3 linked regions of the Brasilonema sennae CENA114 genome follow. The main gene of each other region encodes a partner of the protein of the gene in region 2 in a complex. Links are inferred from orthologs where the notes say so. Each region holds a gene or a part of one and is shown on either strand. Other genes may lie near its edges.

Region 1 (2,824 bases), 1.9 Mb from region 2 along the record:
TTGCTAAGAGTTACCAATTGAGCAGTGAACTGGCGGAAAACCAGTTTTAAAACTAGAGGCGTGGTATGCCACGCCCCTACAATACATCTTATGAACGCTGGATTTTATCCTTCTGGCTCACAAAAAGCAATCCTACTGTGGCGGGGACAACAACAATTAATGCACCCCAAAACAGACTCCAAAGGAAATTTGCTAAAGATGGCGTCATAGATTTCAACCTTTTTTTACATACTTTATAACAATTCTAATGGTCTAGTAGACCGTTGAGAAGCCAGTTATCCCAAAGATAAATGATTCAAGTTGTTTAACAGCCTTTGGTTAAAATTAGAGAAAGGCTTTACAAACCTTAAAATCTGCTGATTCAGTTCTTTCCCTTTATTCAAAAAAAGTCAAGCTTAAATCATGACTGGTGCTGACCTTGCCATTTGGATTCTCGGTCCAATATTAGGACTGATGACATTTTTGTTTATTTTCCGGATTATTCTGACTTGGTATCCCCAAGTTGATTTGAATCGTTTGCCTTTTAATCTGGTCGCTTGGCCTACTGAACCTTTTCTAATACCGTTACGAAAGATTGTGGCACCTGTGGGTGGGGTGGACATAACCCCAATTATTTGGGTTGGTATCTTCAGTCTTTTACGGGAAATTCTTCTCGGTCAGCAAGGACTGCTGACCATGCTGTCTCGTGCTTAGTAACAAGGGGTGTAGGGGTGTAAAGGTATAGGCGTATAGAGGAAATGCATTTACGCTTGAGATAGAGAAAATGCATTTTTCTCTTATTCTCTTATTCTCTTATTCCCCTACACCCTTACCCCCCTACACCCTTAGCTTTGGTCACAAATACTACTGCACTAACGTTTTCATCTCCTGTACGAAACTCGTGTAGACTTGCCCCTGCAAAAACTGTGGGTGTTCCATGATTTTCTGATGAAACCCAATCGTTGTGGGTAATCCCGTGATGGCACATTCTCGCAGTGCTCGTTTCATACGGTTAATAGCAGTGGGACGGTCTGCTCCCCAAACTATTAACTTGCCAATGAGGGAGTCGTAGTAAGGAGGAATTTGGTAATCAGTGTAAACATGGGAATCTATTCTAACTCCTGGACCTCCTGGGGGGAGATAACCACTGATACGTCCGGGGGAGGGACGAAAGTCATGCTCAGGATCTTCGGCATTAATACGACATTCGATCGCATGACCCCGTAAAATAACTTGGTCTTGTGTCAACTTGAGTCTTTCCCCTTGAGCAACACGGATTTGTTCAACAACCAAATCTATCCCAGTAATCATCTCCGTGACAGGATGCTCAACTTGAATCCGGGTGTTCATTTCCATAAAGTAGAATTTGCCGGATTTATCTAAGAGAAACTCAATCGTACCTGCCCCACTGTAGTTGATAAACTGAGCAGCTTTGACGGCAGCTTGTCCCATTTTCTCTCGTAAATCTGGATCTAGAGCTGGACTGGGGGCTTCTTCTAAAAGCTTCTGGTTACGGCGTTGAATTGAGCAATCCCGTTCACCTAAGTGGATGACATTACCATAGTTATCAGCCAAGATTTGAAATTCAATATGACGGGGACGCTCAATAAATTTTTCCAGATATACTCCGGAATTGCCAAATGCAGCTCCGGCTTCGCCTTGGGCTGCTTGGAAAGACTTGACAAATTCGCTTTCAGAATGTACCAAGCGCATACCCCGTCCGCCACCGCCTGCTGTGGCTTTAATCATCACTGGGTAGCCAATTTTTCTGGCGATCGCCAAACCTTCTTCCTCCGACTCTATCAACCCATCACTACCTGGTACTGTGGGTACTCCAGCTTTTAGCATGGTCTCTTTCGCGGTGGATTTATCCCCCATCAGCCGGATAGCTTCCGCAGATGGACCAATGAAAGCAATATGATGGTCAGCACATATTTCTGCAAACCGAGCATTTTCTGCTAAAAAACCATAACCAGGGTGAATAGCGCTGGCATTCCGTATCAATGCCGCTGCAATAATGTTAGGAATGTTCAAATAACTTTTACTGCTAGCAGCTTCGCCAATGCAAACCGCTTCATCAGCAAGTTGGACATGCAGAGCATTACGGTCAACGGTGGAGTGTACCGCAACAGTCGCAATCCCCATTTCTTCACAGGCGCGGAGAATGCGAAGCGCGATTTCTCCTCGATTAGCAATTAATATTTTGTCAAACTTCATCTTTTAGCTTTTGATATCAGTCCTGTAGATTGACATTGTTCTGCCATCAAAATTGAAATTACGCAGAGCCTCATTTCAAATTCTGACTGGAGATTCCCAAAATTCCTTCCAAATATAAGGAAAGATTTCGCTGCTTGCCTCTACGGGTATTAACTAGACTAGCAGCAGCGATGTTGCCGAGTATGAGTTCATTTTCCCGACTTTGGCATAATAAGAGCGTACTGTGCGCTTCATGATGAGTAAGCGCGCTCTTGGTAGGGGAGGACAGTGCCCTTCGGGTAGCATGTGGCGTTTTCAAGCGCAGCCTGGCGACGGGCGTTCCCGGAGGGTAGAACCAATTGCCGAGCAGCTGATCGCGCGATACCTTTAATATCACTTGGAAAGTCATTACTTTTCTGTCCGTCGAGTATATCCATCTGTTGATAGTTGTGAATTCTTGTACTTAATTTTTTGTTACTTGGATATTACTGATGATAAATATTTTTGTTGTGCTATACTATATATCCAGGGAAACCTTGCGGATGTGGCGGAATTGGTATACGCGCACGCTTGAGGTGCGTGTGGCTTTGCCTTGCGAGTTCGAGTCTCGCCATCCGCATATTTTATTATTTAGTGCCAAGTTATGGGT
Region 2 (2,971 bases):
TACAGGAGCAAGTTTGCGTGGAGCTAATCTACGAAGAGCTAATTTATACAAAGCCAATTTGCAAGGGTCTAATTTAAAAGCTGCGAACTTACAAGAGGCAAAGCTGTTTTTAGCTAATTTGCAAGGAGCAAAGTTGGGTAAAGCCAACTTACAAGGAACGGGTTTGATTGGAGCAAATTTACAACAAGCAAACCTGAATGGAGCCAATTTGCAACAAGCAAACCTGAATGCAGCCAAACTGCAAAACACAGAAATGTTTTTTGCCAATTTTTCTGAAGCAAGCCTCAGAGAAACTGACCTCTGCGGAGCAAACCTTATGGGAACGAACCTACAAATGGCAATTCTCCATGAAGCAAACCTCTGTGGGGCAAACCTCATGGGAGCCAACCTTAACATGACAAATCTAAGTCATGTAAAACTGGAAGGGGCAATTTTAACAGGAGCCAAAAACCTGAAACTGCATCAAATGACATTTACACAAGACGATGTTACAACTCACCTGACAGATAATGTTCCATCATAGCGCGGATCGCACGCCGATTAGTTAACTAACAGTAAGTTGGAAGCACAATTAACTGACTGATAATTCATTTACATTTGATATGCAAACAGGGTGCGTCCCTACTTTTCAATACACCCAAACTGACTGACCTGAATAAAATTCTTTTGCAGCTACCAATTATATCGTGTCGGGTTGAAGACTTAATCACCACACTCCATAGGGAAATCCAAATTTTCGATTTTTGTAAGCAGGGTAAGCGCATCTTGTAAATAAGAACGTCTCAGAGTCAATCAAGCCGAAAATCGTCGCAGTAATTCTTGTTTATTGATAATGTTTTTGGCGATTGCAAAAAAGCAACACACGCCTCAGCCCAAAGCGCATGCTGCGGGAAGACGTATCGCTTTGACCCTTGGGAAACATACAAAACGAGAAACTGTGATGATTCATTGACACACAAACACATGTTTTTGTCAACACTAATTTAGATGCGCTTACCCTGTTTTGCAAAAAGTCTAATGTTCGAGAAGCAATGATTACTCAACAGCGCTAGAACTCAAACTTCTTGTCTCCCAAACCACCATATTATTATGGGTTGACGTTGGTGCAGGTGGCTGGTGTAAGGCAATCAACTGTGCTAATGTTCGTTTTAGCTGAGTACGAGGAACAATCTCATCCACAAAGCCGTGCTTGAGTAAATCTTCCGCAGTTTGAAACTCCTCTGGAAGTTTTTCCCGTAAGGTTTGTTCGATCACTCGCCGCCCAGCAAAACCGATAGTAGCCTTTGGTTCTGCTATGATGATATCGCCCAACATCGCAAAACTAGCAGTTACACCACCTGTGGTGGGATTTGTCAAAACGGGAATGTACAGCAACCGCGCTTCTTGATGACGCTCCAAAGCTGCAGAGATTTTCGCCATCTGCATGAGGGAAAGCATTCCTTCTTGCATCCTCGCTCCACCAGAGGTACAAACAATAACCACAGGATATCGTCGTTGAGTGGCTTGCTCAATCAGGCGCGTCAGTTTTTCTCCGACAACAGAACCCATACTTCCTCCCATAAACCGGAAGTCCATAACGCCAAGAGCAATGGATAAACCATTTATTTGACCAAAACCAGTTTTAACGGCGTCTATTAACTTCAGTTTGTCCTGGGTTTCCCGCAGGCGATCAATATAAGGTTTGCGATCGCGAAACTGTAGTGGATCGGTAGGACACAAATGCTCATCTATCGACCTCCAACTATTCACATCAATCAATTGACGGATGCGCTCATCACTATCAACTCGATTATGATGTCCACACTCAACACAAACCATTTGGTTGGCTCTTAGATCTTTGGCATATGTCAACACTCCACAGTTAGAACATTTATGCCACAGTCCATCAGCAATCTCACGCTCTTGGGGTTCTAGGATGGTAGATCCTGATTTCCGTCGATTTGCAAACCAATCTAATAAAGACTTTAAACCGCGTGATTCTTCGTTGTTCGCCATTTGTATCTTATCTTACGTGGATAGTATGTTGATAAAAGATCAAACCAATGCTGTCAAAATCTTAGTTTTTTATCATGACTCCTTTGTCCATACTAAGGATGAATGACTCATAACTAATGACAACATATTCAAAATTGTCTTGTAAGCTATAGGAGACCATATTTTAGATCTTTGGTTGCCAGCTTAACGAAAATACGTAAACCAATTCAAGTCTCTTGCTCGCCTTCTGGGAAACTTAAAAAGTAGTAAAGCAGTCCATTGCTGTTGTAACGGTACCTACAAAGCTCCACTAAGCCCCTGTCCCAAATAGGATTTCACCCCCTAAATCAATAATATTTGTTGGTATGTTATGAGAGGCAAGCAATTGCTGCATCAATTTTTCTTGTCAAAAGGGTACCCGTTATTAAGAGGATCATCCAACTCACGCTTAGGGTCTGTCTGTGGCTAAGGCTACAGCTTTTGGATCAGCGTACGCGCAGTCTCTTTGGAGGAGGTACGACACAGTTATGGCGATGCGATACGCAAAGCGTCAAGCCGGAGGCTTATCGCTCCCAAGTTCTGTGGAAGCTTGCGCGAACAAACAAGCGTGTTGTACAGGAAATACGCACACGCTACTTTAGGTGGTGAATATCACTCTACAGGGTGTGGAAAACCAGACTGCAGGGCTGAATTCACAAGATGATGTTATCAAAAGCTTAAAGATAGTAGTGGTGATTAAATCTACAGTTCTAGTGTATCTCCAAGTAGAGATAGACACTGCAAGGGCTTGCTGGAGAAACCAAGAATCTCCAGGAGTATCCCAAATATGTAAATTTATTTTATTTTGTAGTGCGCACAGAAGCGCGTTGTAGCGACTTCGGGGCCGGACAGCCCGCTTTCAATAGAAGTAGGGAGCAAGATGCTCCGACTACGATCTTTTATGCAAAATTGGATGTTCTCGAATCTCCTCGCATGAGGCTAGGATACAGTAAAATTC
Region 3 (2,962 bases), 3.1 Mb from region 2 along the record:
CGAACAACACCATTGTTCGTTTCCTAATGCATATGCACATACTCGTTTATTAGTCAAGCTCCAGTGAACAATTTATTGAGATAAGAGAATTGTTCACTTCAACGCAGGATGATCGAAAATTTAGACAGCTGGACAACTAGAATTTAATCCATTAAAAAAAAGTTGTCGTCTTTTTGACGAAAAACAATTTTTGATTTTTGTTTTTTTATTTTATGAGTTTGTCTGATTTTCCCAATCTCTGGGTACCTTTGGCGCTTTTAGGGTTAATTATCATTGCTGCTGTCTTTTTCAGCCGCAGCAGCTAATATCATGTTGCTGGCATACTAAAAAAGTGAAGTTCGCCGGGAAAGTCGGGGAGGAAGGATAACTGTTGGTTTTTGACTAAGTACTAATAACTAATGATCAAAGAAATAACTAATCACTCCTATTGGAGGTTAAAATAAATCCCGATTGTCTCCCAAAATTTTAAAAGTTTCATGATCTCCAGCAACGATTTTCGACCCGGTGTTTCGATAGTATTAGATGGGTCCGTATGGCGTGTGGTGGAATTCCTCCACGTTAAGCCAGGAAAAGGTTCTGCTTTTGTGCGGACGAAATTGAAAAATGTTCAAAGTGGAAGCGTGGTGGAAAAAACTTTCCGCGCAGGTGAAACAGTTCCCCAAGCTAACCTGGAAAAAAGCACAATGCAACATACCTATAAAGAAGGTGACGAATACGTCTTTATGGATATGGAAACATATGAAGAAGGCAGATTGAGCGCCTCACAGATTGGCGATCGCGTAAAATACCTCAAAGAAGGTATGGAAGCCAATGTTGTTCGCTGGGGCGACCAAGTCCTGGAAGTGGAACTGCCTAACTCCGTAGTATTGGAAATTGTGCAAACAGATCCAGGTGTTAAGGGTGACACTGCTACTGGTGGTTCTAAGCCTGCAACTTTGGAAACGGGAGCAATGGTGATGGTTCCTTTGTTTATTTCTCAAGGAGAACGCATCCGTATAGACACCCGTGACGATAAATACCTTGGCAGGGAGTAACTTTCTTCTCACCTCTAGATGCAAATCCCGATTTTCATCTATGACAGGGATTTCCATCCCTGCCTAACTATACAAATTCATTTCAAAAGATAAAGTCTCTGTACGATCTAATTGCATGAGGTAAGGAAAGCTGTGCCATTGGACTTTAATGAAATCCGCCAACTGTTGACAACCATCGCACAAACGGACATTGCAGAAGTCACGCTCAAAAGTGACGATTTTGAACTCACAGTTCGTAAGGCTGTAAGCGTTCCTCCAATGTTGTCAGCAGCACCTCAAGGGGCGTTAGGGGCGGTTGGTACACCGAACACACCAGTTCCACCGCCTATTCCGTTAGTAATGTCGCCTCCGACAGTGACGGTAACCCCGCCAAACCGCCCCACTGACAGTAATACTTCTGGCGTACACTCACCACCGATTGGTTCCTCTGTTATAGAACAGAAGTTTGTGGAAATCCCTTCCCCAATGGTGGGGACGTTTTATCGTGCGCCGAGTCCAGGCGAAGCACCATTTGTGCAAGTGGGCGATCGCATTCGGAGCGGTCAAGCAGTATGTATCATAGAAGCCATGAAACTGATGAATGAAATTGAAGCCGAAGTATCCGGACAAGTCATAGAAATTCTCGTACAAAACGGTGAACCAGTAGAATATGGTCAACCTTTGATGCGAATTAACCCAGATTAAGTATTAATCTATATATCGATGCCTAGTTGTTAAATTTTTAATGAGTCCTTACGGGTCTGCCCTGATGAAACAAGCGTTGCCTGTACCGCCAGAAGTCGTGCAACAAGTGGCTGAATACTTCAGCCTCTTGAGTGAACCTATGCGCCTACGGCTGTTGCATTTGCTGCGAGATGAAGAAAAATGCGTGCAAGAATTGGTAGAGGCAACACAGACTTCTCAGGCTAATGTATCAAAACACTTGAAGGTCATGTGGCAAGCGGGAATCCTTAGTCGTCGCAGTGAAGGAACCTGTGCCTATTACCGAGTTGAAGATGAAATGATTTTTGAATTGTGTAACAGGGTTTGCGATCGACTCGCCTCCAGGTTAGAACAGCAAGCCCGTAATTTTCGGTTCTTAAATACCAAGTAATTCTTGAGAAAAACGGGCTAGCCCCTTAGGGGGCGCACTCTCGGACGGCCCGCTACGCTAACAAAATGCAGAACACACAACACAAGATAACTCCACGAGCGAGTCCGCGCTTATTCAGTATTAAACTGAACTTAGTTTGCTGCAAAGTACTAAACAAAGCGAATAGACTGATGTCTTAGTATTTACTTTATATTTGGAACACTTAAAACAGAAAGTGAGATTGTGCCCACATAATCACCTTTGTGTCAATGCTTAACTTAGAGATGTTATTCTAGATGGTTAAGGCAAAGTAATGCAAAATCAAACCCAATCGGACAGATATCTGTGGAGAAGCATTTCCCTTTAACGACTGTAGGGGCACTTGCTGTGAATTCTCATGGACAAGTCTTAATAGTCAAAACGACCAAGTGGCGAGGCACATGGGGTGTACCGGGAGGTAAAGTGGAATGGGGCGAAACGCTAGAAGCTGCAGTTAAAAGAGAGTTTCGAGAAGAAGTCGGTTTAGAGTTGACTGACGTACGCTTTGGGTTACTACAAGAAGCAGTTCTAGATTCACAATTTGTGCGGGAAGCCCATTTCATTATGGTGAACTACTACGCGTTCTCGAAGGGCGAAACCATCACACCCAACGAAGAAATTGAGGAATGGGCATGGGTGACTCCCCAAAGGGCAACAGAGTATCCTCTTAATACGTACACCCATGTATTGATTTTGGATTATCTGCAAAAGCAAATCGACAAGTTATATCACAATAAAGTTCAAGAACAATGCTAAAAAAAGCGCTCGTAACCGGATCGTCGGGAGGAATTGGACGGGCGATCGCCCTCAAGCTAGC

What was found.
Region 1: the proteins of accD (region 2) and accC are in contact, whole or in part, in a solved structure (PDB 8UXZ), measured with the Escherichia coli proteins. The link is inferred for Brasilonema sennae CENA114 from one-to-one orthologs.
Region 3: the proteins of accD (region 2) and accB are in contact, whole or in part, in a solved structure (PDB 8UXZ), measured with the Escherichia coli proteins. The link is inferred for Brasilonema sennae CENA114 from one-to-one orthologs.

The regions. Positions count from the first base shown.
Region 1 is NZ_CP030118.1:1,724,155-1,726,978, forward strand. Bases 21-2,824 are described here. They hold accC (acetyl-CoA carboxylase biotin carboxylase subunit), read right to left. Parts: upstream 2,197-2,824; coding sequence 844-2,196; downstream 21-843. Other genes in these bases: psbX (photosystem II reaction center X protein), read right to left, coding at 89-208; DP114_RS07295 (YggT family protein), read left to right, coding at 403-693; DP114_RS07305 (hypothetical protein), read right to left, coding at 2,267-2,584. UniProt on the Escherichia coli protein: This protein is a component of the acetyl coenzyme A carboxylase complex; first, biotin carboxylase catalyzes the carboxylation of the carrier protein and then the transcarboxylase transfers the carboxyl group to form malonyl-CoA.
Region 2 is NZ_CP030118.1:3,602,362-3,605,332, reverse strand. Bases 16-2,966 are described here. They hold accD (acetyl-CoA carboxylase, carboxyltransferase subunit beta), read right to left. Parts: upstream 1,996-2,966; coding sequence 1,036-1,995; downstream 16-1,035. Other genes in these bases: DP114_RS15330 (pentapeptide repeat-containing protein), read left to right, coding at 16-523. In the rest of the region: more of DP114_RS15330, read left to right, coding at 1-15.
Region 3 is NZ_CP030118.1:488,415-491,376, reverse strand. Bases 1-2,942 are described here. They hold accB (acetyl-CoA carboxylase biotin carboxyl carrier protein), read left to right. Parts: upstream 1-1,166; coding sequence 1,167-1,718; downstream 1,719-2,942. Other genes in these bases: tmpR (bifunctional dihydropteridine reductase/dihydrofolate reductase TmpR), read left to right, coding at 2,895-2,942; DP114_RS02005 (NUDIX domain-containing protein), read left to right, coding at 2,452-2,901; DP114_RS02010 (ArsR/SmtB family transcription factor), read left to right, coding at 1,783-2,127; efp (elongation factor P), read left to right, coding at 477-1,034. Outside these bases: more of tmpR, read left to right, coding at 2,943-2,962. UniProt on the Escherichia coli protein: This protein is a component of the acetyl coenzyme A carboxylase complex; first, biotin carboxylase catalyzes the carboxylation of the carrier protein and then the transcarboxylase transfers the carboxyl group to form malonyl-CoA.